Regions from separate parts of the Janthinobacterium sp. 35 genome, predicted to be linked through region 2. Evidence: predicted binding sites of a transcription regulator. Region 2 holds the regulator's gene; each other region holds the start of a gene.

Region 1 (10,692 bases), 1.6 Mb from region 2:
GCTGGATGGTGCCATCGAGCACGATGGTGGAAAGCAAGGACGCCTGGGTGACGGTGGACGCGGCCGTCTCCGATGGCCTGTTCGAGATCGACCACCAGCCGCTGCGCCTGGACGCGCTGCAAGTGACCGGTCCGGATGGCGCGAAAGTGGCGCCGGCGAACACCGTCACGGGCCGCTTGCGCAGCGTCTTCGACGTGAAAATGGAAAAGCCGGGCACGTACAAGGCGGCCATCGTGTCGCAAAACGTGATGGCCAGCTACAAGCAAAATGGCGAGCAGAAACGTTTCCGTGGCAACGAGGAAACCTTCAAGAAAGACATGCCGGCCGATGCGCAAGACGTGAAAGTCACGCGCACGGCCAGCCGCCTGGAAACTTTCTTCAGCAATGGCGAAACCAGCATGGAAGTGTTCAAGCCGACGGGCGTGGGCCTGGAATTCGTGCCAGTGACCCACCCGAACGACTTGCGCGCGGGCGAGAAAGCCACCTGGCGCTTCCTGGTCGACGGCAAGCCGGCGGCGAACCAGGCCTTCAGCCTGGTGCCAGGCGGCGTGCGCTACCGTGGCGTGCTCGGTGAAATCCGCCAGAGCACCGATGCCAAGGGCGAGATCACGTTTACGGTGCCGGCAGCCGGCATGTATTACCTGAGCAGCACGTGGCCAGCGGCCGCACCGGCCGTGGCCGGCCAGCCGCCAGCCATGCCCGAGCGCCGCATGACGTACGCGGCTACCGTGGAAGTGCTGCCGCAGTAAGCGGCGGCCTCTTCACGAGCTCGCCGATGCGCCGGGTCCTGCTGCCGCAGCATATTTCCGATCAGGTCGCGCCGCCCGGCGCCGCGATCCGGGACTTGCGCGGCTTGACGATGGGCACCAGCTGGTCGGTGCGCCTGGTCGAGTCCGCCATGCCGGGACGCGCCGGCAGCGCCGACCTGCAGCAGGGCTTGCAGCAACAGCTGGACCTGGTCGTGGCGCAAATGAGCCACTGGAGCGATGCGTCCGACCTGGGCCGTTTCAACCGAGCCGAGCCGGGCAGCTGGCACAGCCTGCCCGCCGCGTTTTGCGAGGTGCTGGGCTTTGCCATGCACGTATCGCAAGCGTCCGGTGGCGCGTACGACCCGTGCGCGGGCGCCCTCGTCAATCTGTGGGGCTTCGGTCCCAGCCATCGCTACGATGAACCGGGCTTCCTGCCGCCGAAAGACGATACGCTGGCGCTGCTGCTGTCGCAGCGCCAGCGCCGCCGCCTGGAGCTGGACTTGCCGGCCCGCCGCGCGCGCCAGCCCGGTGGCTTGCAACTCGATTTTTCGGCCGTGGCCAAGGGCTATGGCGTGGACCGCCTGGCCCGCTACCTGGATAGCCAGGGCATCGGCCATTACCTGGTCGAAGTGGGCGGCGAGCTGCGCGGCGCCGGCAGCAAGCCCGACGGCCAGCCGTGGTGGGTGATGCTGGAACAGGTCGATGGTGCGGCCGATAGTGCCGATCATGCCAAGCATCCGCCGGAAATGTTGCTGGCGCTGCATGGCTTGTCCGTAGCGACCTCGGGCGACTACCGGCGTTTTTTCCAGGACGGCACGGTGCGTTTTTCCCATACGATCGATCCGCGCAGCGGCATGCCGATCGCTAATCAACTCGCTTCCGTCACTGTCGTGCATGAGCAATGCATGGCGGCCGACGCCTGGTCGACGGCCCTGACGGTGCTGGGACCAGACGCTGGCATGGTGCTGGCCGAAGAGCAGGGCCTGGCCGCGCGCTTCCTGCGGCGCGACGGCGATGGCTACCACGAAACGCTGAGCAGCCACATGCTGGCCATGCTCGACGAATGAACAGTTATTTCCCATGATTTTTACGCACGATACGACGCGGCTGGCCTTGCTGGCCACCTTGTCCCTCAGCTACGCGGGCGTATGCCTGGCGCCCTGGCTGCGCGCACGCGCCAAGCGCCGCGCGTCCGCTGCCGCCAGGGCAGCGCTGGCCAACAATCCGGCCTGGCTGGTGGCGTATGCGAGCCAGACGGGCAATGCCGAGGAACTGGCCACGCAAACGGCGCAGAGCCTGCAACTGGCCGGCATCCCCGTGCGCCTGTGCGCGCTGGCCGAACTCACGGCCATGGATCTGCAACAAGCGGAACGGGCCTTGTTCCTGGTCAGCACGTATGGCGAAGGCGATGCGCCCGACAATGCGGCCGCCTTCATGGGCCGATTGATGACGGGCGAACTGGCGCTGCCGCAATTGCATTACGCCGTGCTGGCCCTGGGCGACCGCAGCTATGGCCAGTTTTGCGGCTTCGGCCGCGCGCTCGATGCCTGGCTGGCTACGCAGGGCGCCTCGCGCCTGTTTCAACGCATCGAGGTCGACCGCAGCGCCAGCGCCGCCATCGAACAATGGTTCCAGCACCTGAGCCACCTGGCCGGCACCAGCGACGCGCCAGACTGGAGCGCCCCCGCCTTCGGCGACTGGCGTTTGACGCAAAGGCAGCTGCTCAATCCGGGCAGCGCCGGTGGCGCCATCTATCATGTGGAACTGGCGCCCGTGTCAGGCAGTTTGCCGGATTGGCAGTCGGGCGACCTGGTGCAAGTGGCCGCGCCGGCCGACCCATCGCAACCGCGCGAATATTCGATCGCCTCGATTCCGCGCGATGGCAGCGTGCATTTGCTGGTGCGCCGGCATGCGCATCCCGACGGCAGCCTGGGCCTGGCCTCGGGCTGGCTCACGGCGCAGGCGTCTGTCGGTGACGTGGTGCAACTGCGCCTGCGCCAGCACAAACGCTTTCGCCTGGAAGACAATGCCCAGCGGCCGTTGATTTTGATCGGCAACGGCAGCGGCATCGCCGGTTTGCGCGGGCATTTGAAAAGCCGCGTGCTGGCAGGGCAGCGGCGCAACTGGCTGATCTTTGGCGAGCGCAACGCGGCCCACGATTTCCATTATCGCGAAGAAATTGAAGGCTGGCACGCCAGCGGCGATTTACCGCGCCTGGACCTGGCGTTTTCACGCGACCAGGCCGAGCGCACCTACGTGCAAGACCGCCTGCGCGGCAATGCCGATGAAATCACATTGTGGCTGGAGCAGGGCGCGGCCATCTACATTTGCGGCAGCCTGGCCGGCATGGCCGGCGGCGTCGACCAGGCCCTGCAGGAGATGCTGGGCCGGCCCGCGCTCGACGCGCTGGCAGCCGAAGGGCGCTACCGGCGCGACGTGTATTAATACAGACGGGCTGCTTACGGCTGGAGCGCGGCCAGCGGCGCCGTGTCCATCTCGCCGCTCACTTCCTGCAGACCGCGCGCCAGGCTGGAAATGCTGGGGTTGTCGATGAAGACGCAGCGCTTGCCCGTGCGCTTGCAATAATCCTTGACGCGCCAGTAGGCGCTGTGGCTGATGCAGCCCGTCTGGCAAATCACCAGGTCGGCCGCCGCCAGGCTCGAATCGAGCAGGTTGGCATTGTCTTCCAGGCCGCCGTCGTGGTGGGCGAACTGCGCGCCGACCCGCTCGATCAGGGCGCGGTAGGTGGCGACATTGCCGCTGCGCCCGCCCACGCACAAGACGCTTTGATCGACCAGGCGGATCGGCATTTTCAGCTTGCCGCCCGTCGGCACTTCCAGCTTCGGCGCCGGTGGCGGCACGGCGGCGCTTGGACGTGGCTGGGCCTGCTTCAATTCCGCGATTTGCTGGCGTAATTCTTTTTCGCGCTCATCCATTTGCGCCAGGCGTTCGACCAGGCGCGTGCGCGATTCCAGTGCCGGGATGGCGGCCTGCAATTGCGCCAGCTCACAGCGCAAGCCATCGATGACGCTATCCTTGCCAATCGATTCGGCCCGCGTGCGCAGCAGCACGGCTTCCTGACGTTCCAGTTCGCCCGTCTTTTCCATCAGCATGGCCTGGCTGCGCTGTTGCAGCTTGGCCAGTTCGTGCGTCAGGCGCGCATTTTCTTCCTGCAAGGCGGTAAATTTTCCCATGTCGGCGCGCACGCAGGCGCCGGCCTGGTGCTGGATCATGTGCAAGTCGCGGCACATCTGCTCTTCCAGCTCGGCGTCGCAGCGCGGGTGCGTCAGGCCGGCCCAGAAGGCGCCCGACACGTCGCCGTTGGCGACGGCCGTGCGCCACAGTTGCGCTACCTGCTCCGTGGTCTTGGCGCCGCGAAAGCGCAGGATGACGGGAGCGTAGCGGCGTTCGAGTTCCTTTTGCAGGGCTTCGGACAGGCGGTTGCGCACCCCGCATTCCGTCACGGCGCCCACATGCACTTCGTAGTCGTCGGCCAGCACGCGTCCGCCCGTCATCTTGCTCACCAGCTTGCGCAGGTAGCCCAATGGCAAACCCACGCCGACCAGCGGACAATGGCAGGTGTGCGACAGTTCCCACAGCCGGCGGCGGCGCGAAGCGAGTGCGGCCGTTTCGGCCTCGCCGCTGGAACAATTGCTGATCACGGGCAGGGACTGGTCTTTGTCACACATGGCGATATCCTGTTGGGGAGTGAGAGGTGTTGAAGAGAAATTATTGCGGCAGGGGCGAGGCAGGGCGCCTGGCGCTCAGCAGGCGTAGCAGGCGCTCGAACCAGGTGGTCTTCGGCGGCGCAGGCCGGTGCAGCGCCACCAGGGCGGCCCATTGCTGCGACAGTTGCTGGCAGGTCGCTTGCAACACGGGACCCAGGCCGGGCGAACTGGACAGCACTTGCAGGTGGCGTTCGATGACGCCCGCCAGTTTCTCGCAGGGACTACCCGCATGGTAGTGCGACATCAGGTGCAGCACGGCCGACAGCAGCAATTCAGGCTGCTGGCCTTGCGGGGAAGGAAACATCGGGGAAGGTCGGTCGTTCGCCATCAAACACTCCTGTGCGGGTGGTTTGGCTGGCTGCGCGCACGCGGCGCGACTGGCTGGCGAGTGTGGTGACTGGCTGCCGTGCTGCTTCAGGCAGTCAGGATCAGCTTGTTCAATTGGGTGACGCGCAGGCGATAGATCTTGCCGCTGTGCTCAATTTCCACTTCGCGGCCCTGCTGCAGCAGGGCTTCGCTGGTGATGCGGCGCGCCGGCTGGGCCATGCTGACGGGAGGACGGACGTGGGCAGTAGCGGCATCCTGGATCAAGGCTGGTTTTGAGCTGTGCATGTTGGGCTTTCTTTGTCTCAGTTGAGAATGATTCGTATTTGCATTATTGTTGAATGTGGCCCGAAAAGCAAGGCTTATTTGTGCCCGATGCAGGCTTTTTTTTGACTGCCGGGGAGGGGCGTGCCGTGGGCGTGGCGCGCGGTGGCGCCAGCGGGCGGGAGAAGGGGTGGACAGCAAAAAAGACCCGGCAAGGCGGTGTGCCTTGACCGGGTCAAGCCTGTGCCAAGCTTGAAGGAATCGGCTGGCGTGAATCGGCTGGCGTGAATCGGCTGGCGTTATATCGTGGCCAGCAATTGCGCCGAGGCGGTGGCGGCCGCCGTGGTGTCGGCCTTGAGCTTGGCGGCGGCCAGCTGCTTGGCGCGCGAGCGCGAGGGCGGCAGGCGGCGCAGGGTTTTCAGGGCGTCAGGGTCCTTGATGCCGATGGTGCGCTGGTCGACCGAGATCAGGCCGATTTCATTGAAGGCAGACAGGGTGCGGCTGACCGTTTCCAGGGTCAGGCCCAGGTAGCTGCCGATTTCATGGCGCGTCATGCGCAGGTTGAACAGCTTGCTCGAGTAGCCCATCTGCGCGAAGCGGTCGGCCAGCGAGACGAGGAAGCGCGCCACGCGGGCTTCGGCGCTGAGGGCGCCGAGCATGCCGATCATGGCTTGCTCGCGCACCAGTTCGCGGCTCATCACGCCGTACATGACGTTTTCCAGTTCCAGGTGCACGCGGCCCAGCGCCGTCAGCTTCTTGAACGGCAGCAGGATCAGGTCGCAGTCGGACAGGGCCACCGCTTCCGAGGAGTAATGGCGCGAGTGGATGCCGTCGACGCCCAGCATGTCGCCCTTCATGGGAAAACTGAGTACCTGCTCATTGCCGAATTCATCGATGAGCACGGTTTTCAGGAAGCCCGAATTGACGATGTACAGGGTGTCGAACGGTTGGCCGATGGTGTGCACGCGCTGGCCCGTCTTGAATTGCACGTGCTGGAACAGCAGTTCATCGGCGGCGATGGTGCAGGCGCTGGAGATATGCAGCAGGTCGCACACCTCCTTCAGGTTCGACCATAGCCGCCCCTGGCGCTGGCGCCCCGCTTCCATCGGAGAGGAGGGGGGCAGCGATGGCGCGGCAGCGCGGGTTTCAGGCGTTTGCGTGGACAGCATGTTCATCTCCTGGTGACAGGTAGTGCAGAGTTGAATGACAAGGTGCACAGGGCGGCGGGCAAGGATGGGGCGGCGCGCGTCCAGGCGGGTAAATCTCAATGCGCTGAAGACTTGCTGTGTGATGAAATAACTTCCCAGCAACTTGATGACTGGTTTCAGTATGCCAACAACCGTATGCAATTCATATCAGCAGTGGCTGAATATGGCAGTAGGAGCTATGGCAGTTGATGTAGGATTGTTCCTACGGCGGCGCGCGCGGGCCGCTCAGGTCTTGAAGGGGGAAAGCAGGCGGTGTGCCACGGCATACTGCACCATTTCCGACAGCGAACTCATGCCCATCTTTTGCATGATGCGCGTCTTGTGCGTACTCACAGTTTTCACGCTCAGGTGCAGATTGTTGGCGATTTCCGTGATCGACTTGCCTGCCACCAGCAGGGAAAAGACTTCGAACTCGCGGTCCGACAGCTGTTTGTGCAGCAAGCTTTCATTCGGCATCATGATGTTGAGCACAAGCTGCTCTGCCACCTCGGCGCTGATGTAGGGGCGGCCCGACGCCACCTTGTGGATGGCGCCCACCAGCTGGGTGCCCGCGCTTTCCTTGGTCAGATAGCCTTGCGCGCCGGCGCGGATGGCGCGCACCGCATATTGCTCTTCCTCGTGCATGGTGAGGATCAGGATGGCCAGCTTGGGCGCCTCGCTGCGGATTTGCCGGATCAGGTCGACGCCGCTGCGGCCCGGCATCGACAGGTCGAGCAGCAACAGGTCGAAGCCACCCTGGCGCACGTGGTTGAGTACCTCAAAGCCGTCGATGGCTTCGCCCACGATGTCGATGTCCGGCGCGCCGTCAAGGATGCGCTTCAATCCTTCCCGCATGATGGTGTGGTCGTCGGCAATCACAATACGTATCATAGGCGCGCAATCTGGAAGCGTGTAAGGTGTCCTGGCCGTTTCGTGGCGGCCGGCCAGGTGTTAAGAAACGAGAAACGTTGTCATTTTAACTGAAAAGGCCGTAGTGTTGCCTTTTACCCGCGCAGCGCGATGCGGCGGCCTGCGTGGCCATGTGACCCCTTATTTTGACGGGGGTTCCTTGATCAGCCTATGCACGAGCACTGGCAATTTAGAGTGCGACAGTACTTTGTTGGTCACGCTGCCGAGCAGCAATTGCCCCCAGCCGCTGCGGCCATGCGAGCCCATGAAGATCAGGTCGCAGTGCTGCAATTGCGCCACTTCCACGATTTTCAGGGCCGGGCTGTCGGAAAAGGCCGTCAGGCCCGTCGCTTCCAGGCCCCGCTTGGCGGCCGCGTCGAGGATCGGCTGCCAGTGGTCGGCGCCCGCCTTGCGCATGGCGATGCGGTACTCCTCTTCGCTGGGATAGCTCGGTGGAATGATTTCGATGTACACCGGGTACTGGTACTCGGGCGCCACGTACACGGCAAGGATGTCGGCTTGCATCTGTTCGGCAAAGGCAACGCCGGCACAGGCCGTCAGGTTGGAGACGGTGGAGCCGTCCGTGGCGATCAGAATTTTCTTATACATGGCAGGTCCTTTGGCGGTGACTCAGCGCGTGCAACGCCCCTTATTGTAGGCGCGGCAGCAGCATGGTATTCATGTAAAGACTTGATAATTATCAATACTATTGCACCTTCAGTATAGACAACATTGGCAGAAAGATCGTGTTTTAGCCGCAACGCCAGGCATGAACACTGTTGCGCAGCCGCCCGCGAGCAGGATTTCTTGTGCGCCGCGTGCTCTTGCACGCATGCCAATGGTAGTATTTCAAAATACAACAGCAGGAACACTTATTTCCTCACGGAAAAGCTCTTGTGGGCCAGCTTTACACCAGGAAGCGCGTTTTGAGATTTACCAACAGGGCGGCGCCCTGCTACACTCGCACCATCGCAGCGGTATTGCCTCAAATCATCTTAATCGAGAAATTGTGGGTATCAGTCTGTAAAACGCACAGTTCAGGCGGAATTTTGACAAATTATGGAGAAGCAGGGATATGACCAACGCCGCTGATGATTTCGATGCATTATTCGATGAAGTATCTGCGCAAAGTGCGGCCGCTCCCAAGCCCGCGCCTGCCGCAGCGCCCGCAGCCGTGATCGCGGACGACGATTTTGACGCGCTGTTCGACTCCGTGTCGGCCAGCGCCGCCGTGCCGCCAGCCGCAGCGGAAGCGCCAGCCGCTGCCGCGCCGGAAGCGCCGCCTGCGACAGCCGCAGGCGTGCCCGGCGAAGCGGCCGATCCTGTCGACCAGTCCGACAAGCCGATGTTCGAACGCCTGGGCGGCATCGTGCGCCTGCTGCATGATTCGCTGCGCGAACTGGGCTACGACAAGGCGTTGACGGAAGCGTCGTCGCAGATCGTCGACGCACAGGACCGCCTGGAATATGTCGCCACCCTGACGGAACAGGCCGCCAACAAGGTCCTGAATACGCTCGACGAAGGCATGCCGGCGCAAGATGTGCTGTCGAAGAAAGCCAAGGACATGGACAGCCGCTGGACGGCGCTGTTTGATGGCAAGCTGAGCCTGGAAGAGTTCAAGGCCCTGGCCGGCGATTCGCGCCAGTTCGCGCAAGCTGTTGCCGAGGCAACGGAAGCGGAAAAAGCGCGCTTGCTGGAAATCATGATGGCGCAGGACTTCCAGGACATCACGGGCCAGCTGATCAAAAAAGTGGTCAACATCACCAAGACGGTGGAGCACGAGCTGGCTCAGCTGCTGCGCGACAACGCGCCGGCCGAAGTGCGCGAAAAACTGGCGCAAAAGCCGGTGCCGCTGATGCAGGGCCCATCCGTGCCGTCGGTGGCACTGGACCAGGATAATGTAGACGACCTTCTTGCGGATTTGGGATTCTAATGGACGATATGCTCAAGGATTTCGTCGTTGAGGCGATGGATCTTGCGGTTAATGTTGAAGAGCACTTATTGCGCCTCGAGCGTGATCCTGACAACAAGGAAACACTGAATGCCGTGTTTCGTTCCTTCCACACCATCAAGGGTGGCGCCGGCTTCATGGGCCTGCCTGCACTGGTGGCGGCCTGCCATCTGACGGAAAATCTGTTCGACGCCCTGCGTACGGGCGCCGCGCCGGTGACCCCGATCGCCATCGAGGCGGCGCTGCAAGCGTCCGGTTTCGTCGCCGACCAGCTGACGGAACTGGCCAACGGTGCCGCGCCGGAAGCCTTGCCGGCCATGCCGGAAGAGCTGGAACACATCCTGACGAACGCCATCGAAGGCAAGGGCATGGACGCACACGCGCCGGCCGCCGCCGTGGTGGCGGAAGTCGCCGTGGTGGTTGCCGAGGTGGTCGTGGCGGCGCCAGCCGCCGCTGTTTCCACCGTCAGCGCCGATGGCCTCGACTGGGAAGGCATGTATAACGCCGTCGTGCCGGCGGGCAGCCAGATCGCCGCCGCAGCGGCCTCCGCCGTCGCCGCTGTGCCTGCCGTCGTAGCCGCCGCGCCTGCCGCTGCTACTGCTACTGCTGCTGCCAAGCCGGCCGGCAAGGCCTGGGATGGCGCGGAACGCCGCGAAGATCGTCCGGAAGTACGCCATGCCGCTCCCGTCAAGGAAGACAGCATCCGCGTCGACGCCGTCAAGCTCGACGCGCTGCTGGAAGTGGCCGGCGAGTCGGTGCAGGCTGCCAACCAGGCTGCCGTGCTGCTTGAGCGCTTGCTGCAATTCAAATTCGAAGGCCAGGCCGCCACCCTGATGGCGACCCTGGCGGAAACCCTGGAACGCGCGTCGCGCTACTCGACGGAACTGCAGCGGGCCACCTTGGCCACGCGCATGCAGCCCGTGGGCCGATTGTTCCAGAAATTCCCGCGCCTGGTGCGCGAACTGGCGAAAGACCTGGGCAAGGATGTCGAGCTGACCATCGAGGGCGCGGAAACGGAAGTCGACCGCGTGGTGGTCGACAGCCTGTACGATCCGCTGGTGCACATGCTGCGCAATTCGCTCGACCATGGCGTCGAATCGCCGGAAGCGCGCCTGGCCGCCGGCAAGCCCGCCAAATCGTATATTTCGCTGAAAGCCTGGCAGGAAGCGAACAGTGTCATGATCGTGCTGCAGGATGATGGCAAGGGCATGGACCCGGCCTTCCTGCGCAGCAAGGCCCTGCAAAAAGGATTGATCAGCGAAAACGCGCAATTGAGCAACGACGAATGCTTCCAGCTGGTGTTCCTGCCGGGCTTCTCGACCAAGGAAGTGGCGTCCAGCGTCTCCGGGCGCGGCGTGGGCATGGATGTGGTCAGGACGGCCGTGGAAAAGAACCGCGGCGCCATCCACATCGAGTCGACGCTGGGCAAGGGCACCAAGTTCGCCATCCGCCTGCCGATCGAGCTGTCCATCGTGCCGACCATGCTGGTGTCCACCTCGGGCGCCGCGCTGGCGCTGCCGATGGCGGTGGTGCAGCGCGTCGTCGAATTGCCGGAAACCTTCATGGAAGTGGGCGGCGCG
Region 2 (10,692 bases):
GCTTTTGCCTGCCGCATCTTTCACGTCAGCCATCTTGTTGCCCAGAAACGCCGCCGCCATACCCACCATATTGCCCTGGCTGTGACACACCAGCGTGATGGGCACGTCGGCCTGCTGCCGGCGGATGGCCGCTACCAGATGCGCCAGGCGCAAAGCCGCCAGCACGAAGTAGGGGCGCGGCGGGCAGGCATACACGATGCGGTCGTTGACGGGATTGAGGTGTTCGATGTGTATCCACAGGAAGAGGGCGTCCGACAAGCCCTCGCCCCACAGGTCCGGCAGCGAGGAGCAGCCATTGGCGAACGGGCCGCCGCCCCAGTAAGCGTGTTCGTTCAGGTAGACCGAATCGCCATACTGCTGCAACTCCTTGTCGCTGGCCTTGTAGCCCCAGCGGAACTGGATCACGGGCGAGAAGTGCGCTTGCGGCGCAATGAAGGTGCTGGCCGTATAGTCGGGATCGACATAGCCGTCATCGCTCAACTCGCTCCGGTAGCGCAGCGGCGTCAATTGTCCGGCCTCGGGCGTGGCGTGGCACAGGTGCTCGTCGCAGCGCTTCATGCGCGTGTTCAGGCCGGCGCACAGGCCTGCTTCGGCCGCGCGGTACCACTCGCCGTCGGAATTGACGCCATGCACGAAGATGACGATGCCCGGCGACGGCATTTGCTGCAGGCAGTCGAGCAGGCTGTAGCTGAACAGGGACGTTCCATTGAACTTTCCCACAACCAATTTAATATCTTCACCATCCGCTGGCGCGCTATCGGCATGACTCATGGCTAGCCCTCATCATGACTGGACTGTCCACTGTAAACCGTTGCTAATCTACATGTTTTAAGCTATATCAAGCCAGCGCTTGCAGGGATCTTGCATGGCTTTTTTTACCCAAATCACAATTTATTTCGATGTCAGTTAGCTACGCTTATTTCATCCGGGGAATTTTGATCCACATCAAAGTTTTTTCGCAGTCAAACACTTACTCTCTGGCCACCATCATAAATAGTAATTCCAGGGAGAGTCTTTGTGGATCAATCGCTGAACTATAACTACAAGATCGTGAAGCAATTCGCGGTCGCTACTGTGGTATGGGGCATCATCGGCATGCTGGTTGGCGTTATCATCGCCGCTCAGTTGGCCTGGCCTGCCCTGAACCTCGACATACCATGGCTGACATACGGACGCTTGCGTCCGCTGCACACGAATGCGGTCATTTTCGCCTTCGGCATCTGCGGCCTGTTCGCCACCTCGTACTACGTTGTACAACGCACCTGCCAGGTGCGCCTGTTTTCCGACAAACTGGCCGCCTTCACGTTCTGGGGCTGGCAAGCTGTGATTCTGGCAGCGGTGGTCACCCTGCCCATGGGCCTGACGCGCGGCAAGGAATACGCCGAGCTGGAATGGCCCATCACCATCCTCATCGCCGTCGTCTGGATCGCTTACGCCATCGTGTTCTTCGGCACCTTGATCAAGCGCAAGGTCAAGCATATCTACGTGGCCAACTGGTTCTTCGGCGCCTACATCCTGGCCGTGACGATCTTGCACGTGGTCAACGGTGCCGTCAGCCCCGCTTCGGCCACCAAATCCTACTCCGCCTACAGCGGCGTGCAGGACGCGATGATCCAGTGGTGGTACGGCCATAACGCGGTGGGTTTCATCCTCACTGCCGGCTATCTGGGCATGGTCTACTACTTCATCCCGAAACAGGCCGAGCGCCCCGTGTACTCGTACCGCCTGTCCATCGTCCACTTCTGGGCGCTGATCTTTACCTACATGTGGGCCGGCCCGCATCACCTGCACTACACGGCCTTGCCTGACTGGACGCAATCGATCGGCATGGTCTTCTCGCTGGTTCTCTTGGCACCAAGCTGGGGCGGCATGATCAACGGCATCATGACCCTGTCGGGCGCCTGGCACAAGCTGCGCACCGATCCGATCCTGAAATTCATGATCGTCTCGCTGTCGTTCTACGGCATCGCCACCTTCGAAGGTCCGATGATGTCGATCAAGACCATCAACTCGCTGTCGCACTACACCGACTGGACCGTTGCCCACGTGCATGCGGGTGCCCTGGGCTGGGTGGGCTTCATCACCATGGGTTCGATCTACTATCTGCTGCCACGCCTGGCGGGCCGCACGCAGATGCACAGCACGCGTCTGGTCGATGTGCACTTCTGGGTGGCCACCATCGGCATCGTGCTGTACATCGCCGCAATGTGGATCGCCGGCGTGATGCAGGGCCTGATGTGGCGTGCGGTCAATCCGGACGGCACTCTGACCTACACCTTTGTCGAGAGCGTGAAAGCAACGTATCCGTACTACGTGGTGCGCGTGGCCGGTGGCCTGCTGTACCTGTCGGGTATGTGCATCATGGGCTACAACACCTGGATGACCTTGCGCGGCAGCAAACTCCCCGTCGCCCGCATTCCGGAACTGAACGCGGCGCACGCCTGATAGGAGCAAAAGCAAATGAAATTTTCACATGCATGGATTGAGAGAAACCCCTGGCTGCTGATCGCCCTGGTCACGGTAGTGATCAGCATCGGCGGCGCCGTCGAGATCGTCCCCCTGTTCTTCCAGAAGAGCACGACGGAGCCGGTCGCCGGCCTGAAGCCGTACTCGCCGCTGCGCCTGGCGGGCCGCGACATTTACGTGCGCGAAGGCTGCTACAACTGCCACTCGCAGATGGTGCGTCCGCTGCGCGCGGAAACGGAACGCTATGGCCACTATTCGGTCGCTGGCGAGTTCGTCTACGACCGTCCGTTCCAGTGGGGTTCCAAGCGCACGGGGCCGGACCTGGCCCGCGTGGGCGCCCGCTACAGCGATGAATGGCACCGCACGCACTTGAACAACCCGCGCGACGTGGTGCCCGAGTCGAACATGCCGGGCTACCCATGGCTGGCGAAGACCAAGCTGGTGCCTGACGACATCATGCCGAAGATGCGCGCCCTGAAACGCCTCGGCGATCCGTACAGCGATGCGGAAATCGCCGCCGCGCCGGCCCAGTTGCAGGACAAGACGGAAGAAGACGCCCTGGTCGCCTATCTGCAAGGCCTCGGTACATTAATCAAAACAAGGAATTAGCATGGCAATCGAAAACCTGTTTGACAGCGCCAGCAGCGTCATGACGGTGGTTTCCTTTACGACGTTCGTAGGCATCCTGTGGTGGACGTTCAGCCGCAGCAATAGCGACTTCGACGCGGCGGCGCGCCTGCCGTTCGACGACGAAGCGCTCGACTACGCGGCCGATGCCGCACCGGCACAAGGGGAGCGCAACCATGGCTGATTTTACCAATGGCTTCTGGAATATCTACATCATCGTGCTGTCCCTGCTGGGCATCATCGGCTGCGGCGTGCTGCTGTACTCGCAGTCGAAAATCAAAGTGGTCGAAGGCGCGCCTGCCGACGGCACCACGGGCCACGTCTGGGACGAGGACTTGAAGGAACTCAATACGCCGATGCCGCGCTGGTGGATGTGGTTGTTCTACATCACCATCGTCTTCGCCCTGGCGTATCTGTTCCTGTACCCGGGCCTGGGCAACTATGCCGGCAGCCTGGGCTGGAAATCGACGGGCCAGTACGAGGAAGAGCTGAAGAAGGCGGAAGCCGACTACGGTCCCCTGTTCAACAAGTACCTGAGCCAGGACTTGAAGACGGTGGCCGCCGATCCGCAAGCGCATGCCATCGGCCAGCGTTTGTTCCTGACCTACTGCGCGCAATGCCACGGTTCGGATGCACGCGGCAACAAGGGCTTCCCCAACCTGACCGACAAGGACTGGCTGTATGGCGGCGAACCCGACATCATCAAGACCACCATCCTGCATGGCCGCAATGGGCAGATGCCACCGATGGGCGCCGCCCTGGGCTCCGAAAAGGATGTCGAGAACGTAGCCCATTATGTGCTGAGCCTGTCCGGTTCCACCTCGGACCCCGTCAAATCCGTGCTGGGCAAAGCCAAGTTCGGTGCCTGCATGGCCTGTCACGGTGCCGATGCGAAGGGCAATCAGATGCTCGGTTCGCCTAACCTGACGGACAAGATCTGGCTGTACGGCGGCAGTGCTGATACCATCATGGAAACCGTACGCAAGGGACGCAGCAACACCATGCCGGCCTTCAGCGATTTCCTCGGCGAGTCCAAGGTCCACGTGCTGTCGGCCTATGTCTGGAGCCTGTCGAATCCACAGACGCCCGTGAAATGATGTAATGGAACCTCAAGTCATCAAGATGTATGCGGCCCGCGAGCAGATCTACCCTCGCGAGGCCAAAGGACGCTACGCTACCTGGCGATGGGTATGTGTATGGCTTACCCAGCTGGCGTTCTACGGCTTGCCGTGGTTGACCTGGAATGGCAGGCAAGCCCTGCTGTTCGATTTGACCACGCGCAAGTTCTACATTTTCGGCGTCGTGCTGTGGCCCCAGGATTTCATCTATCTGGCGGCCCTGCTGATCATCTGTGCGTATTTGTTGTTTCTCGTCACGGCCATCGCCGGGCGGGTGTGGTGCGGGTTCTCTTGCCCGCAAACGGTATACACGGAAATCTTCCTGTGGGTCGAACGCCGCATCGAGGGCACGCGCAGCGCGCGCATGGCCCTCGACAAGCAGGGACCGTCCGTGCGCAAGGCCTTCAAGAAGACGGCCAAGCACCTGGCATGGGGCGCCATCGCCCTGTGGACGGGCTTTACCTTTGTCGGCTACTTCACGCCGATCAAGGAACTGGCGCAGTCGGTGACCACCCTGAACTTCGGTCCCTGGGAATGGTTCTGGGTCTTGTTCTACAGCCTGGCAACCTACGGCAACGCGGGCTGGCTGCGCGAGCAGGTGTGCAAATACATGTGCCCCTACGCGCGCTTCCAGAGCGCCATGTTCGACCAGGACACGCTGATCATCACCTACGATGCCAAGCGCGGCGAACCGCGTGGCGCCATCAGCAAGAAGGCTGGCAACAACGACAAGCTGGGCGACTGCATCGACTGCACCCTGTGCGTGCAGGTGTGTCCGACCGGCATCGATATCCGCAACGGCCTGCAGTATGAATGCATCGGCTGCGCCGCCTGCGTCGATGCCTGCAATACGGTGATGGACAAGGTCGACCGGCCGCGGGGACTGGTACGCTACAGTACCGACCATGCGATGGAAAACAACTTCAGTTCGAAGCAGATCCGCCAGCGCGCCATGCGCCCGCGCGTGCTGATCTACACTTCCATCCTGGCCCTGATCATCATCGCCGTGTGTACCTCGCTGGCGCTGCGCACGCCCCTGAAAATGGACGTGATCCGCGACCGCGGTTCGATGGGACGCGAAGTGGAAGACGGCATGATCGAAAACGTCTACCGCTTGCAGATCATGAACACCTCGGAGCAAACCCAGCATTTTAAAATCAGCGCTTCCGGCTTGCCGGGCCTGACCTTGCTGACGCGCGAAGAGGTGACCTTGCAGCCGACGGAAACGCTGGGTTGGCCGATCCGCCTGCGCGTGCCGCACGGCGTGGGCGAAAAGGGTTCGAACAAGATTGCGATCGAATTGCATTCGCTGGACGACCCATCGCTGCATGTGCGTGAAAGCGCGGTATTCATCGTACCGCGGTGATGTTGATTCGGGGTCGGACCCTCCGGGTCCGACCCCGGTATGTCGCCGTAGGGGTAGCATCCAACATGCGGTAGGTTTACTGTATTTTCAACCCAGAAGCAAAAGCTGGGGTCAGACCCACAGGGTCCGACCCCAAGGAGAACAAAATGTCCGACAGTCTGAAACTGCAACCTCCCGTTGCCCCGTGGTACAAGCATCGCTGGCCTTGGCTGCTGATGATCGGCCCCGGCCTGTCGGTGGTCGTCGGCAGCTTCATGGGCTATATCGCGTTTACGCAGCCTGATGCGCTGGTGGTGGGCGACTATTACAAGCAGGGCAAGGCGATCAACCAGGATTTGAAGCGCGACACGATCGCCAGCAACCTGGCGATGGATACCAGCCTGTCGTATGACGTGGCACAAGCGCGCCTGAGTGGTTCCGTGCACAGCTTCGGCAAGGCTTACCAGGGTCCGCTGCAGCTGCATCTGGCGCATGCGACCTTGCCGGAAAAGGATATCAAGCTGCTGGTGCAGCCCGATGCGGCCGGCAATTTTTCCGTGGCGCTGCCGATGCTCGAACGCAGCCGCTGGCAAGTACTGGTGGAAAACGACAAACGCGAGTGGCGCCTGTCCGGCATCTGGACCTGGCCGCTGCAGCGCAGCATCGCGCTGCATGCAGATGAGGAACTGTAAGCCTTATTTGCAGACGTCCGTGCCGGCCGTAATGGCTTTCAACTTGGCGGGCTGCAAGATCTCGATCTCGCGGTTGGAGACGCGCAGCCAGCCTTCCTTCTTGAATTTCGACAATAAACGGCTGACGCTCTCGATGGTCAGCCCCAGGTAATTGCCGATTTCCTCGCGCGACATGCGCAGCTGAAATTTGCTGGCCGAATAGCCGCGCGCTTCATAGCGCGAGGCCAGGTTGACGATAAAGGCGGCAAAACGCTGGGTCGCCTGCATATTGCCCAGCAACAGCATGACGCTTTGCTCGCGTGTGATTTCCTGGCTCATCATGCGATGGAAATGACGCAGCAGGGTCGGCATATTGCCCAGTAATTGTTCCAGGCTGGAAAACGGAATTTCACACACTTCGCTGTCTTCCAGCGCCACCGCATTACAGTGATGGCGGTCGGCGCTGATGGCGTCCATACCCAGCAGTTCGCCAGCCATCTGAAAACCCGTCACCTGCTCTTCACCGCCCGGATTGATCTGGTACGTCTTGAAGTGCCCCAGGCGGATCGCGTACAGATTCTGGAACGAGTCGCCGATGCGGAACAGCGAGGCACCGCGCACGATCTTGCGGCGGCGGCCGATGATCTGGTCCAGCCTGTCCATGTCGCCCACATCGAGGCCCATCGGCAGGCACAATTGATGCATGCTGCAGGTCGAGCATCGCGCACGCAACGCTTCCACGGTCACTGTGGGCATGGTGGGAGTGAGTAGCGCTTCAGTCATGTCGGTACCTTTTAGAAAATGCAATAACGAGTTTACTGCATACAGGGTTGCCGTGTGCCAATTTCACCGCATTTCCGCTGAATAAACGACGTTCTGACTTTGATTATATGGCAACATCGTTAAAAGCCCAGGTGGGAAAGGCAATTTGCGCGGCGCCGCTTGCCAAGTTGATGTATTGATAGGAAAATTCCCGACAGCATTAGCTGCCGCCTGTACCGCCCGGTACTGAAAAGGAAATCATGAAGCCTCTCGGCATCAAAGCAAAAGTCGCGCTGGCCACCAGCCTGACCTCGATCGCCATGATCGCGCTGGTCACCATGATACAGGTGCAGCGCATGCGCGCCGACTTCACCCGAGTACTGCTGAGCCAGCAGTCTGCCCTGATCACCCGCACCGCTGCCGAACTCGACGACAAGCTGGGCATGCTGCTGCAGATCGTCACTTTGACGGCCCGGCAACAGCCGCCGGCATTGATCGCCCAGCCCGCCCAATTGCGCGAATACTATTCGCGCCGCTCGATGCTGGTACTGTTCGACGACGTGCTGGTGCTCGATGCGCAAGGCGCCGTCGTAGCCGACATGCCGGAAGTAGCGGGGCGCGCCGGCATCAACGTCGCCGAGCGCGAATATTTCCAGACCGTGCTGCGCACGCGCCAGCCCATGATCACCGAGCCGATGCTGGGCAAGTCGAGCGGCATGCCCATCGTGCAGATGGTGGCGCCCGTGCTCACCGCCGATGGCCAGGTGGCTGGCGTGGTGATCGGCGTGCTGCGCCTGTACAAGGACAACCTGCTGGGACGCTTGCGTTCGGAAAAGATCGGCAAGAGCGGCTATTACTTCATCCTCACGCGCGGCGCCGTGCCGCGCTACGTGCTGCACCCCGACACCAGCCGCTTGCTGCAGCCGCGCCTGCCGAACGCCAACCTGACCACCACGCAGTTGCTGAAGCAAGATGGCGAAGGCAGCATGGTCAGCACCAACAGCCGCGGCATCACGGCCGTCAACAGCTTCAAACGCCTGAAATCGGTGAACTGGCTGCTGGCCGCCTCGCTGCCTCTCGACGATGCCTTCGAACCGTTCGATGGCGTGCTGTACCGGCTGGTGCTGTGGAGCGTCCTCGCTTCGCTGCTGGCCGCGTTTATTCTGGGCTGGGTCACCGTGCGCCTGCTGTCGCCGCTGGTGCGCCTGCGCGACACGCTGCAAGCCATGCGCACCAGCGGCAGCCGTTTCACGCCCGTGCCGGTGCGGCAGCGCGACGAAATCGGCGAACTGACGGAAGCGTTCAACGGCCTGATGAGCGAACGCGACCGCCTGCAGCAGGAACTCGAAGCGCGCGCGGCGGAGCTGGAACAGGAGCGCGACCGGGCCGAGGCGGCCAACCGCGCGAAGAGCGATTTCGTGGCCAACATGAGCCATGAAATCCGCACGCCCCTGAATGCCGTGCTGGGCATGGTGTACTTATTGGGCAATACCAGGCTCGATACGGAACAGCGCAAGTATCTGACCATGGTGCGCGTGGCGGGCCAATCGCTGCTGGGCATCCTCAACGACGTGCTCGACTATTCGAAGATCGAGGCGCGCCGCATGGAATTGTCGCCCGTCGAATTCGACCTCGACGAAGTCATGAACACGCTGGCCACGACGATGACCATGAATGCGGGCGAAAAGGAGCTGGAACTGGCCATCGCCGTCGAGCCCGACGTGCCGCGGCGCCTGATGGGCGACGCCCAGCGCCTGCAGCAAATCCTCGTCAACCTGGCCGGCAACGCCATCAAGTTTACCGAGAGCGGCGAAGTGGTGGTGGCCGTCAGCCTGGCCGAGAGAGAGAACGGCCGCGCCTGGCTGCGCTTCGAAGTGCGCGACACGGGCATCGGCATGACGGAACTGCAGCAACAGCAGCTGTTTGCCGCGTTTTCACAGGGCGACCAGAGCATCACGCGGCGCTTCGGCGGCACGGGCCTGGGCCTGGCCATCAGCAAGCAGCTGATCCACATGATGGGCGGTGATATCGCCGTGGCCAGCAGCGAAGGCAAGGGCAGCCGCTTCTGGTTCAGCGTGCCGTTCGAGATGCTGGCGCAGCCGGCCGAAACGCGGCGCACGCCGGCACTGGGCCAGCTGCGCCTGCTGGTGGCCGACGATAACCGCACCACGCGCGAACTGATCGTCAAGCTGATCGAGGCCTGGGGCTGGCTGGCCGACGAAGTGGACTCCGGCTTTGCCGCCATCGAACTGTACCGCGAACGCCTGGCGCAGCAGCAACCGTACGACGTGGTGCTGGCCGACTGGCACATGCCCGTCATGGACGGCCTGGCCACGGCCAAGGCCATCCGCCAGGCGGCCAGCGGCCAGCGCCAGCCCATCGTGGTGATGGTCAACGCCTTCGCCCGCAACCACCTGGAAGAAATCTCCAGCGCGGCCGAGGCCGATGTCGTGCTGATGAAGCCGATCACGGGTTCGAGCCTGTTCGATGCCCTGCACCAGGCGCTGATCGCCAAGAACGACGGCGGCGAACCGCGCATCCTGCACCAGCCGCTGGGCACGGAACTGGCCGGCGTGCATTTCCTGCTGGTGGAAGACAATCATTTGAACCAGGCCGTGGCGCGCGGCATCCTCGAGCACATGGGCGCCACCCTGGACGTGGTGGGTGACGGCTTGCAAGCGGTGGAACGGCTGCGCACGGAAGCGCTGCGCTACGATATCGTGCTGATGGACATGCAAATGCCCGTCATGGACGGCTTCAGCGCGACCCATATCATCCGCACGGAACTGCGCTTGAACTTGCCCGTGATCGCCATGACGGCCGGTGTGCTGGCGTCCGAACGCGAGCGCTGCATGACGGCCGGCATCAGCGATTTCATCGCCAAGCCCGTGGTGGTGGAAGAGATGATGGCAGTCATCCTGCGCCACCTGCCGAAGCGCCCGCCCGTGCAGACGGCCGAGCCGGTAACGGTTGCCGATGAGGAAGTATTTTCCATGGCGCCGCTGATGCGCGTGATGGGCCGCGATGCGAAAGGCCGCGGCGTGCTGCGGCGCATGGTGGAAGACGCCCTGAACAAGGGCATGACGCCCGTGCGCGACGCCGAAACAGCGTTGCAAACGGGCCGCCACAGCGACGTGGCGCGCATCCTGCACGGCGTGCGCGGCTCCGTCGGCACCCTGGGCACGAAACGCCTGATCCGCGCCGCGTTTGCCACCGAGGAAGCCATCGACGCGGGCCGCCTGGACGAGGTGCCAGCGCTGCTGGCGCAGACCGCGCAGGAGCTGGAACAGGCGCTGGCGGCGGCGGCGAATTGGTTGTCGAGGCTGAAGGATTAAGCTGGTTTGAACCCAAGAGATAAATGCCGGGGTCGTACCCTCAGGGTACGACCCCAGTCCTTGCTTTGGGTTTAGGCGGGCACACCCAGAATCACGCTGGACGCCTTGAACATCGCCGTCACGCTGCTGCCGATGGCGATGCCCAGGTCGGTGCTGCTCTGGTTGGTGATGATGGCGGCAATCGTGCCGCCGCGCGGCAAGTCCAGCACCACTTCCGTGTTGACGGCACCCGTCTGCACGCGCGTCACAAGCCCTGCCAATTGGTTGCGCGCCGAAAAGCGCGCCCCTGCGCTGTCCGCCACGAGGATGATCGACGACGCCTTGATCAGCGCAAACGCTTCCGCGCCCGGCACCAGGCCCAGGCTTGC
Region 3 (10,692 bases), 640 kb from region 2:
TTCCCGGCTCCCCCCTTAGAAATCAGAGAGATACCATGCTTTACCTGCTTGCCATCGTGATCGTCATCGCCCTGCTGTACTACGTCTTCAGCGGCCGCACGCCCGTCAAACCGCTGCACAAGCCGCTCGTTTCGGTACGCCAGTACGTGCCGGCAATTCCCGCAGGCGCCCCCGCGCACCACTGGAACGACGAGGGGCGCTTTGCGGCGGAAGTGGAAAACGAAGCGATGTACCAGAGCGCCATCGCCACACTGGCCGGCGAACACGGTCCCGGCAACGCGGAAGAAAAATGCCTGGCCCTGCTCGTCTGCGACGACGCCAATCCGTTCCAGGACAAGGCCATCGCCGTCTTCATCGATGGCCAACTGGTCGGCTACCTGTCGCACAACGACGCCCTGCGCCTGCGCCGCAACCTGGGCCGCATGGACCTGGTCGGCCAGCTGACCTCGTGCGACGCCGTCATCCGTGGCGGCGGCCTGTGGAACGGCAAGCGCCTGTCGTATGCCGTCTGGCTGGACTTGCAGCCCTACAATTAAGTGAACTCCCGCCACGGCCAGCGTTGTTGCGTCACACAAAGAAGTGCCGGACAGATGGCGCCGGCGCCGATGCAGACCACTGGAAGGGCAAGGAGTTCGATGCCATTATCGCCAGCAGGGGGATCGGCATTTTGATGCACATCAAACAGCTCGCAATTTCCTGGCCGTGACCTTGCGGAAGGCCATGGCCCGTGTTTTTTTGACCCACATCAAGTCCAGCATAAGAAAACCGCCGTCCGGCACGGCAATGCTGGACTTGCCCGTGTTGCCGTTCTAGCCTTGTTGCCATCCTGACTACCGAGTGACACCATGGCTTACAAATCCATCCTCGTCCACGCCGACCTGTCGCGCCATGCGCCGCAGCGCATCGCCATTGCGGCGCGGCTGGCGCACGCGCACCAGGCGCACCTGATCGGCGCGGCGATGACGGGCCTGTCGCGCTTTACCCTGGAAAACAACCGCGGCATGCGCGGCGGCGCCGTCGCGGCGCAGATTTCAGCACTGCACGGCCAGGCGGAACAGGCACTCGACCAGTTCGAAACGCTGGCGCGCCAGGCCGGCGCCGTCTCGCTCGAACGGCGCCTGATCGAAGACGATGAGGATGGCGGCATGGCCGTCAGCGCCCGCTACAGCGACCTGACGGTGCTCAGCCAGCACGACGACAGCGAAGCGCTGCCCGGCGCCATGAGCGACCTGGTGCCGTATGTGATGCTCAACGCGGCCCGCCCCGTGCTGATCGTGCCGCGCAGCGGCCAGTTTGCGGAGGTCAACAACACCGTGGTGGTGGCCTGGGATGGCAGCATGGAAGCGACGCGCGCCATCGGCCACGCCCTGCCGCTCTTGCGCGCGGCGCGCCTGGTGGTGCTGGCCCTGCTGCACCCGCCGGCTGGCCATGCACAGCCGGCCCGCCATCCGGGCGCCGACATCGCCGCCTACCTGAGCCGCCATGGCGTGCCCGTGGAAGTGCGTCCCGCCATCGCCACGGGCGACATCGGCACGGCGCTGCTGGCCATGGCCGCCGAAGTGCATGCGAACCTGCTGGTGATGGGCGGCTACGGCCACGCGCGCTTCCGCGAAATTTTATTGGGAGGCGTCACGGAAACCGTGCTGCGCCAGATGACCTTGCCCGTGTTGATGGCGCACTGACGTCAAAAAGCCGCGCCACCCTGACGGATGGCGCGGCTTTTACCGAAGAACAGCTAGCGCTTAGACTTTACGTTGCGCCACCGCATCCACGACGCACAAGGCCGTCATGTTGACGATGCGGCGCACGGTGGCCGATGGCGTCAAAATGTGCACGGGTTTGGCGCAGCCGAGCAGGATCGGGCCGACGGCGATGCCGTTGCCGGCGGCCGTTTTCACCAGGTTGTAGGCGATGTTGGCCGATTCGATATTCGGCATGACCAGCAGGTTGGCATCGTGCTTCAGTGCCGAGTTTGGCATGATTTTTTCACGCAGCTTGCTGTCGAGGGCCGTATCGCCGTGCATTTCGCCGTCGATTTCCAGGTCCGGCGCACGTTCCTTGATGATGGCCAGCGCGGCGCGCATCTTTTGCGCCGAGGCGCTGTCGCTGGAACCGAAGTTCGAATGCGACAACAGGGCCGCGCGCGGCGACAGGCCGAAGCGGGTCATCTCTTCGGCAGCCATGATGGTGATCTCGGCCAATTGCCCGGCGTCCGGGTTTTCGTTGACGTGCGTATCGACCATCACCAGCTGGCGCTCCGGCATGATCAAGACGTTCATGGCCGCGTAGACATTGCTGCCGGCGCGCTTGCCCAGCACCTGGTCGATGTATTTCAGGTGCAGCTGGGTGGTGCCGAAGGTGCCGCAGATCATGCCGTCGGCGTCGCCCTTGTGGATCATCATCGAACCGATCAGGGTATGGCGGCGGCGCATTTCCAGCTTCGCGTATTCCTCGGTGACACCCTTGCGGCTGGTCATCGCGTAATACGTGTTCCAGTAATCGCGATAGCGCTCGTCGAAGTCAGGGTTGATGACGTCGAAATCGACGCCTTGCTTGAGACGCAGGCCAAACTTCTGGATGCGCGCTTCGAGCACGGGTGGACGACCCACCAGGATAGGACGCGCCAGTTTTTCATCGACCACCACTTGCACGGCGCGCAGCACGCGCTCTTCTTCGCCTTCGGCGTAGACGATGCGTTTGAGTTCGGCCGGCGTCGATTTGGCCATCAGGAACAGCGGCTTCATGAAAGTGCCGCTGCGGTAGACAAATTGCTGCAGGCTGTCCGCGTACGCTTGCAAGTCCTTGATCGGACGCGTGGCGACGCCCGATTCCTCGGCTGCCTTGGCCACCGCTGGCGCGATCTTGATCAGGAGGCGCGGGTCGAACGGCATCGGGATCAGGTATTCAGGACCGAACGACAGGTTGCTGATGCCGTAGGTGGTGGCGACGATGTCGGACTGCTCGGCATGCGCCAGGTCGGCGATCGCGTGCACCACGGCAATTTCCATTTCGCGCGTGATCGTCGTCGCGCCGCAATCGAGGGCGCCGCGGAAGATGTACGGGAAGCACAGCACGTTGTTGACCTGGTTCGGATAGTCCGAACGGCCCGTGGCGATGATGGCGTCGCTGCGCACGGCCTTGACTTCTTCCGGCAGGATTTCCGGATTCGGATTGGCCAGCGCCAGGATCAGCGGGTTCGGCGCCATCTTGCGCACCATGTCTTGCTTCAGCACGCCGCCGGCGGACACGCCGAGGAAAATGTCGGCATCCGGGATGATCTCGGCCAGGGTGCGCAGCGGCGTGTCTTGCGCGAAGCGTTCCTTGTCCGGGTCCATCAGTTCCGTGCGGCCCTTGTAGACCACGCCGGCCAGGTCGGTGACGTAGATATTTTTCAGCGGGAAGCCCAGGTCGACGATCAGGTCCAGGCAGGCCAGCGCCGCGGCGCCCGCGCCCGACACGACCAGCTTGCACTCTTCGATTTTCTTGCCGACGGCTTTCAGGCCGTTCAGGATGGCCGCGCCGACGATGATGGCGGTGCCGTGCTGGTCGTCATGGAAGACAGGAATCTTCATGCGGCTGCGCAACTGGCGCTCGATGTAGAAGCACTCGGGCGCCTTGATGTCTTCCAGGTTCACGCCGCCGAAGGTCGGTTCCAGCGAAGCGATGATGTCGACCAGCTTGTCCGGGTCCATCTCGTTGATTTCGATGTCGAAGACGTCGATGCCGGCGAATTTCTTGAACAGCACGCCCTTGCCTTCCATCACCGGCTTGGCGGCCAGCGGGCCGATATTGCCCAGTCCCAGCACGGCCGTGCCGTTGGTAATGACGGCCACCAGGTTGCCGCGCGCCGTATATTTATAGGCATTCGCCGGATCGATGACGATTTCTTCGCACGGAGCTGCTACGCCTGGCGAGTAGGCCAGCGCCAGGTCGCGCTGGTTGGTCAGTTGTTTGGTGGGCGTCACGCTGATTTTGCCGGGGCGCGGGCACTCGTGATATTCGAGTGCGGCCAAGCGCAATTGTTGACGCAATTCTTCTTTTTTATCAGATGACGAATCCATGCTGTGCAGCCTTCCTGTTTGGTCGATCGGGTGTTCCGGATTTTATCAGACCGATTCTTTCAATTAGCTAGGTATTTTCCGCTAGCCACAGTCTGATATCACGAAAACGCATAACCTAGCATTGTAAGGCCGTCCGGCGGCACAAACGTGCTGAGCAGGAAAAACTATCAAATTTTAGATTTCAATTAGTTTTTATGATAGACGACCAGGGGCACGCCACAGCGGCAAGGCCTCGACGGCGCGCTCAAGATCGTCCATCTCATCCGCGCCCAGGGTGGTGTCGAACGCTGCGGACAGGATGCTGCGCATCAGCGCCAGGCGCGTCGTCGCTTGCTCCTCGTCGATGAAGCGCGTCGTCTCCGCGCAATACTGTGCGCGCCGCAAGGCATCGGCGCCGTCATCGTCGCCGTCGGGATAATAATGGCGGCCGATGTGATGCAGCGACTGCAGCAGGAATTCGATCTCGCGCAGGATGCGCAGCGCATCCTCGCCGGACAGCACGATGCGGCGGTTGGCGGGCAACAGGGAAGGTGGCGCAGCCATATCATCAGCCATGGTGGTACATCTTTCTCGCGGGGAAAAACCGATAGCCTACGCGATTTTTCCTGCCGGCGACGCCAGCCGCGCACCGGGCGCGAAGCGCACGGCGATCAGCAGCAGCAACACCACGCCGCCCGCCATCACCATCCACGCCTGGGCCAGGCTGGACGAATGCTGGCGGATCAGGCCGGCAATGAAGGGCATGCTGCTGGCGATGATGTAGCCGCCGCCCTGCACAAAGCCCAGCAGGGCGCCGGCGCCGGCCGGGTCCGTCACGTGGTCCATGCTGACGATCAGCGACAGGGGGAACAGCGCGCCGATGCCGCAGCCAAGCAGGATCACGGCGGGCAGCGCCAGTTGCGCCGGCGCCACGATCAGGCAAGCCAGGCCGCCCAGCACGGACAACAAGACGGACAGCAGCAGGATGCGGCGGTCGGGAAAGCGGTGGATGATGCTGGAAATGACCAGTCCCGCCAGCACTTCCACCAGGGTCAGGGCACCGAGCAGCAAGCCGCTGTCGGCCGCGCTCCAGCCCAGTTCCGTGTAAAACGGCGGCAGCCAGGCCAGCACCAGCGTGTAGGCGCCCGTGCCGATACCGAAAAACACCATCAACAGCCAGGCGCGGCCACTGCCCACGGGCAGGCTGGCGCCCGCCCCGCTGGCCACGTCCACGCGCGTAGCGGCAGCGCGGCGCCACAGCAGCGCGGCGGCCACGGCGGGCAGCGCCCACAAGGCCAGCAGCGCGTTCCAGCCCCAGCTTTGCGCCAGCGGTGAAGCGGACGCGGCGGCAATGGCCGCGCCACCCATGATGCCGGTCGTATAAAAGCCCATCAACTGGCCCGCCCGCGCGGGGAAATGGCGCTTGATGAAGGCTGGCAGCAAGGCTTGCACCAGTGCGATGCCCAGGCCGCCCAGGGCCGCCGTGGCGATCAGGCCGCCGCTGTCATGCAAGGGCCAGCGCAGCGCGCAGGCGGCAGCGATGATGGCGATGCCGATACCGATGCCACGCGCCACGCCCAAGCGGCGCTGCAGCTGCGCACCCGCCAGCGCGCACACGCCCATGGCGAACACGGGCACGGTGGTCAGCAAGCCCGCGTCGGCATTGCTGATGCCCGTGCTGGCCTGGATGCTGTCGAGCAAGGGGCCGATGGCGGCCAGGATGGGCCGCAAGTTCAAGCCCAGCAGGATGATGGCGGCCACCAGCAGGGCCGAGGAAGCGGAAGAAGAAGGGGAGGCGGCAGGTCGTGCGGATGGCATGGGATAGTCCTTGCCTCGCTGGGAGGCACATGGTTTAATGCGTCATCAATTATGACTCGATGAAAAGTATCTTAACATAAAGATAGAAATCTATCTTGATATCGAGATAAATGGACACCCCATGACAACTACCCCGCAAGAACACACGCGCGCGCAATTTGCCGCAGCACAATGGCAGCGCGAATTACCGCAGATGGATACGCATGCCATGCAACTGGTGGGCCAGCTGGGCACGGTGGCGCAGCTGATGGCGCGCGACTGGCTCAACCCGCTGTTTGCCGAACATGGCTTGCAACCGGGCGAATTCGACGTGCTGGCGACCTTGCGCCGCTCGGGGGCGCCCTACAGCCTGACGCCGACGGCCTTGTACGAAGCGGCCATGCTGTCCTCGGGCGGCATGACCAACCGCATCGACCGGCTGGAAGCGGCCGGCCTGATCGCACGCCAGAAGCACCCGACGGACCGGCGCGGCGTGCTGGTGGCCCTGACGCCGAAGGGATTGGCACTGATTGACCAGCTGGTGCTGCTGCACGTGGAGAACGAACGCGCCATGCTCTCGCCCCTGAGCGCGGACGAGCAGCGCCAGCTCGACCAGTTGCTGGCCAAGCTGCTGCAGGGCATGGCGCAGGCGAAGAAAGTTTAAGGAGCGAGCAGCTGCGCCAGTTCGCGCAGCGCCGCATTGCCGCGCCGGGCCAGGCGCTGCAGTTCGGCAGGGTCGCGGCTGTCGTACAGGGCCTGGACATGGCCCACGCTGGCCGCGTGCAAGTCGATATCGCTGTCGCGGTCCGCAAGCTGGGCGTCGGCCACGTGGCCCTCGACCAGGGTCAGATAGTAATGACGGGGCTTGCCGCGCAAGTTGGCGGCAAACTGCAGCACCAGGCCACTGTCGAACAGCAGGGCGCCGCTGCGGCCACCCTGTTCCAGCAGCACGCGAAACGCCGGCAAGGGCTGCCGCGCCGCGCGCAGGAAACCGGCCAGGTGCACCTGATAACCGAGGTCCAGGCCATTCGCGCCCAGCTGGCCGCGCTGCAGATACGCCTTGAACGACGCCTGCACCTGCCGCTTGCCCCTGCGGAACAGGCGCTCGTCCTCGTACAGGCACAGCTGGCCGCCATCGCTGATGGCGTCGAAGCCCCACGCCACCAGTTCCTGTGCCTCGAAGGAGGCCAGGCCGACGGCTTGCGGGTCGCGCAACCAGCCATGGTCGAGCCAGGATTGCAGCAGGTCGTGAATATCGAGAATGGGCATGGCAGGTTGCTCGGCAGTGGAAAAGACCCGTATTGTAGGCCAGCCTATAATAGCCGGGCCACACCATCACTCAACGCACAGACTACGCCATGGCCCCACACGACGCGCTTTCCGAATTCGACCTGATCAAACACTATTTTGTGCGCCAGCGCCCCGGCCGCGCCACCCTGGGCATCGGCGACGATTGCGCGCTGATTACGCCAGCGGCGGGCAAGCAGATCGCCATCTCGTCGGACATGCTGGTCGAGAACCGGCACTTCTTTGCCGGCGCCGACGCCCGCATGCTCGGTCATAAAAGCCTGGCCGTGAACCTGTCCGACCTGGCCGCCATGGGCGCGCGTCCCGTAGCCTTTACCCTCGCCCTGGCCCTGCCGCAAGCCGAGCGCGCCTGGCTGGCCGGCTTTGCCGAAGGCTTGTTTGCGCTGGCCGACGCGTTTAATTGCGAACTCATCGGCGGCGACACCACCAAGGGGCCGTTGAATATCTGCATCACCGTATTCGGCGAACTGGCACCGGGCCAGGCCCTGCGCCGCAGCGCGGCCGTGGCGGACGACGACATCTGGGTCAGCGGCACGCTGGGCGACGCGCGCCTGGCGCTGGCCGGCTACCGCGTGGAACAGGAACTGGCGCCAGCCGACCTGCTGATGGCTGGCGTGCGCATGCACACGCCCACACCACGCGTGGCGCTCGGTTGCGCGCTGGCCGAAGCGGGCCTCGCGCATGCGGCCATCGACATTTCGGACGGCCTGGTGGGGGACCTCGGGCACATCTTGAAAGCGTCGCAAGTGGGCGCCACCCTGAACGTCGACGCCCTGCCGGCCGGCCCCGTGCTGGCGCGGCAGGAAACCAGCCTGCGCCGCCGCTACACGGCCGCCGGCGGCGACGATTATGAGCTGTGCTTCACGGCGAGCGCTTCCTCGCGCGAAGCCATCGCCGCGCTGGCGACCAGCTGCGGCACGCCTGTCACGCGGGTGGGACGCATCGAGGCCCAATCAGGCTTGCGGCTGGTCGATGCGGCCGGCTTGCCGCTCGATCTGGCGGTGAGTTCGTTCGACCACTTCAGCGATTGACAGATTTATGTTACTGCGCGTCGTTTGCCGCTTCCATTGCAATATATCCAGCAAAAGATGTGATGAAATTCTTCAGGCCTGTCAACTGGGAAAGCTCGACATACGCTCCACTATCAATAGCATCCCTTGGCGTAGCGATAACTGACGCAGCTGTGTAGAGCTGCTCTTGTACCAGACGCTGACACAACACATCATATCGTTTCAGATAGGAGGCGCCTTGAAACTCTGCGAAAACAGGGAAGTGCAGCGACTTGTCCCGCACTGGCGAGCGCGATTTGGGTGCGTCCTCGACAACCATCAGCCACCCGACAAAGGGTTTGGGTTGCAGTCCAAAAGCATTTTCTCGATAGGCTGTCCAGATATCGTGAGCTGTCCCTATTGCCTCCTCAGTCCGATTATTGAAATTATTCCCAAATGAAGGCCCGACCTGGCTCTTTAATTCAATGGCAGCGATAAGGCGTTTTTTATGAATGACCAGGAGATCCCATTTTTTGGTTGGACGAAAGTAACCTGGCAGCGTAACCAGGGAAGAGGCTTGATGGATTTCGGCATGAGAAAGTCCGTTAGCGTTCACCAAATCCAGGATAAGCGACACAAAACCATCAAGATTCTTGCCGCCAGTCACACCCGCGCGCTCACCCTGATCAATGACACCCGCCTCGACCTGTTTCTGCCTGGCCTTCTCCCGATTCCCCCAAAATGCCTTGATTGAATCTATTGCTTTTTGTTCATAATTTGCGAGATCAAGAGCCATAATTTTTCATTCAGTGAGCAAGGGCGGAACGCTCCTGCTCGGTTAACAAATAAAGATCTGCGGTAATTTCGTTACATGCTTCAAAGTTCAATTCAGTGGCAGCCTTGATCAAACGTTCCCTCGTTTGGCCAGGTACATTCTCCCAACGAGGCAAACGTATCCTGCGTAGATATTGCGCTTGAAACCTCAAATATCCACCTCGCATTTTTGTGGAATAAGTAGCTATGAATAAGCGTGCCACATTCGATAAAAGTACTGCTTGCAACGCTTTCAAATCCCATGTATCCGACACAATAAAATACAAATTGTGATGGGGGTAGAGATGGCCTTCTTCAAATGCCACTTGAGCATCTCCCCGGATATCCGGAATAAGGAGTTTGGGGCGATGCGACAAAGATGGAGTAATGCGGTCAATTGTTCTGTACCAACTTCCAGGATTTTTTTTGGCTACATGCCTGCCAAGGATTTTCTCACGATGATTGTCGAGATAACGACGAAGTTTTGGATATTTATCGAGATCAACCAGTCCCCCCTCATCGTTAAACGGATTAATCACACCAAAGCCGCGCCAAACAACATGACCGCTAGCTAAATCCTTGGCCATAGCCAAAGGCAGTTTTCTATCCACTTCGACATCCAGTTCATCAAATTTCCCGATGAAAACCTTGTCTGCCCCAGTAGCAACACCGATTCCAACTTTGCAGCCAACCTCCTCAAGTGCAGGATAAGACTCCTCAAGTCGCCGAATGAGTAACGTTTTATCCGACGAATCAAGTATCCATGGAGCACTACCCGAGACAATTCCAACTATTTCTCTGACTAGGTCACTCACTTCGCCTTGATCGCAGAAAGCAAGTGCCAGACTCCGCAAGAACTTCTCATTCAGTTCCGGCCGCTCTGCAATTCGAGTAGGACCAGGGCGATTTCTCGCAATAACAGTGATAGCCGGGTATGCGCTCACTTCCGAATGAAACGCATCCGCATCCACCATATCTACGTATGCCCGCAATTGAAAACCATTCGATACCATAGCCCTCAGCGGCCCACCGTACTTGTTCTTCATCCAGCGATCAGAGCAGATAAAACTCAACTGTCCCCTATCCTTTAACAGGTAAAGTGAACGTTCGATGAAAGGTATATACAAGTCAGCTCTATCGTAGAGTGTTGTGAAGCGACGGCGGTACTCTTCAAGCAAAGGTCCGGGAATGAGCTCCTGTCGCACGTAAGGGGGATTGCCAACTATGAAGTCAAACTCCGGACGAAGCTCTTCCAAAAGATAGTCGCCCTGCACGAGCCATATACCGGCAATACGGGTCGCTTCATCTTTGTGAAAACTGGAGCTTTCCAGCAAAGCAATAATTTTATTTTTGGTAACAGTATAGCTTTCAGCGTGCAACTCGACCGCCTGGATGCAATGATCAATTGAGCCAATGTCCTCGCCAGCCTGCAAACCACGATGACGCGCTGCCAGCAGCCGCTCGATTGCTGGCAGAAGAAAATCCCCATCACCGAAAGATGGCTCCAGAAGAGACATCGTGTAGAGATCAAGATTAGCTGTGTAGCCGACAAGGTCGAGAATAAAGTCGACCACGACCCGCCGCGTAAAAATGGCACCTCGTTCGTCGATACTCCGAGCATCACTTGTTCCGTGAAACATCGCTGTGCTTGCCCCAAAGCCGGAAAGGGAGAGTTGCTGGTGGGAATTTTTACGTTGATGTACAAGTGTCATATATTGAAGCGAACCGATCAGTGCATGCCAGAA

The links. Region 2 encodes FNR, which switches genes on or off when oxygen is low (the NO sensors DNR and NnrR bind a similar motif). Its sites were predicted from a motif close to TTGATNNNNATCAA; they were not measured.
Region 1: CLU93_RS18745 (universal stress protein) is a predicted target of FNR. The motif match lies at 7,852-7,865, and genes of this name have one in related genera.
Region 3: CLU93_RS14585 (universal stress protein) is a predicted target of FNR. The motif match lies at 668-681, and genes of this name have one in related genera.

The regions. Positions count from the first base shown of each region.
Region 1 is NZ_PEFN01000001.1:4,196,108-4,206,799, forward strand. It holds gene CLU93_RS18705 (DUF4198 domain-containing protein) at 1-749, shown strand, start outside; gene CLU93_RS18710 (FAD:protein FMN transferase) at 776-1,816, shown strand; gene CLU93_RS18715 (sulfite reductase subunit alpha) at 1,830-3,194, shown strand; gene CLU93_RS18720 (DUF2325 domain-containing protein) at 3,209-4,438, opposite strand; gene CLU93_RS18725 (hypothetical protein) at 4,479-4,805, opposite strand; gene hemP (hemin uptake protein HemP) at 4,892-5,089, opposite strand; gene CLU93_RS18735 (Crp/Fnr family transcriptional regulator) at 5,365-6,171, opposite strand; gene CLU93_RS18740 (response regulator) at 6,499-7,143, opposite strand; gene CLU93_RS18745 (universal stress protein) at 7,303-7,770, opposite strand; gene CLU93_RS18750 (protein phosphatase CheZ) at 8,237-9,094, shown strand; gene CLU93_RS18755 (chemotaxis protein CheA) at 9,094-10,692, shown strand, end outside.
Region 2 is NZ_PEFN01000001.1:2,623,567-2,634,258, reverse strand. It holds gene CLU93_RS11825 (T6SS effector phospholipase Tle3 domain-containing protein) at 1-771, opposite strand, end outside; gene ccoN (cytochrome-c oxidase, cbb3-type subunit I) at 1,018-2,445, shown strand; gene ccoO (cytochrome-c oxidase, cbb3-type subunit II) at 2,461-3,075, shown strand; gene CLU93_RS11810 (cbb3-type cytochrome oxidase subunit 3) at 3,077-3,277, shown strand; gene ccoP (cytochrome-c oxidase, cbb3-type subunit III) at 3,270-4,190, shown strand; gene ccoG (cytochrome c oxidase accessory protein CcoG) at 4,195-5,577, shown strand; gene CLU93_RS11795 (FixH family protein) at 5,724-6,248, shown strand; gene fnr (fumarate/nitrate reduction transcriptional regulator Fnr) at 6,252-7,010, opposite strand; gene CLU93_RS11785 (response regulator) at 7,250-10,324, shown strand; gene CLU93_RS11780 (TOBE domain-containing protein) at 10,396-10,692, opposite strand, start outside.
Region 3 is NZ_PEFN01000001.1:3,268,116-3,278,807, reverse strand. It holds gene CLU93_RS14590 (hypothetical protein) at 36-536, shown strand; gene CLU93_RS14585 (universal stress protein) at 846-1,682, shown strand; gene CLU93_RS14580 (NADP-dependent malic enzyme) at 1,743-4,061, opposite strand; gene CLU93_RS14575 (hypothetical protein) at 4,254-4,616, opposite strand; gene CLU93_RS14570 (MFS transporter) at 4,653-5,858, opposite strand; gene CLU93_RS14565 (MarR family winged helix-turn-helix transcriptional regulator) at 5,980-6,501, shown strand; gene CLU93_RS14560 (hypothetical protein) at 6,498-7,106, opposite strand; gene thiL (thiamine-phosphate kinase) at 7,196-8,176, shown strand; gene CLU93_RS14550 (PaeR7I family type II restriction endonuclease) at 8,187-8,930, opposite strand; gene CLU93_RS14545 (Eco57I restriction-modification methylase domain-containing protein) at 8,941-10,692, opposite strand, start outside.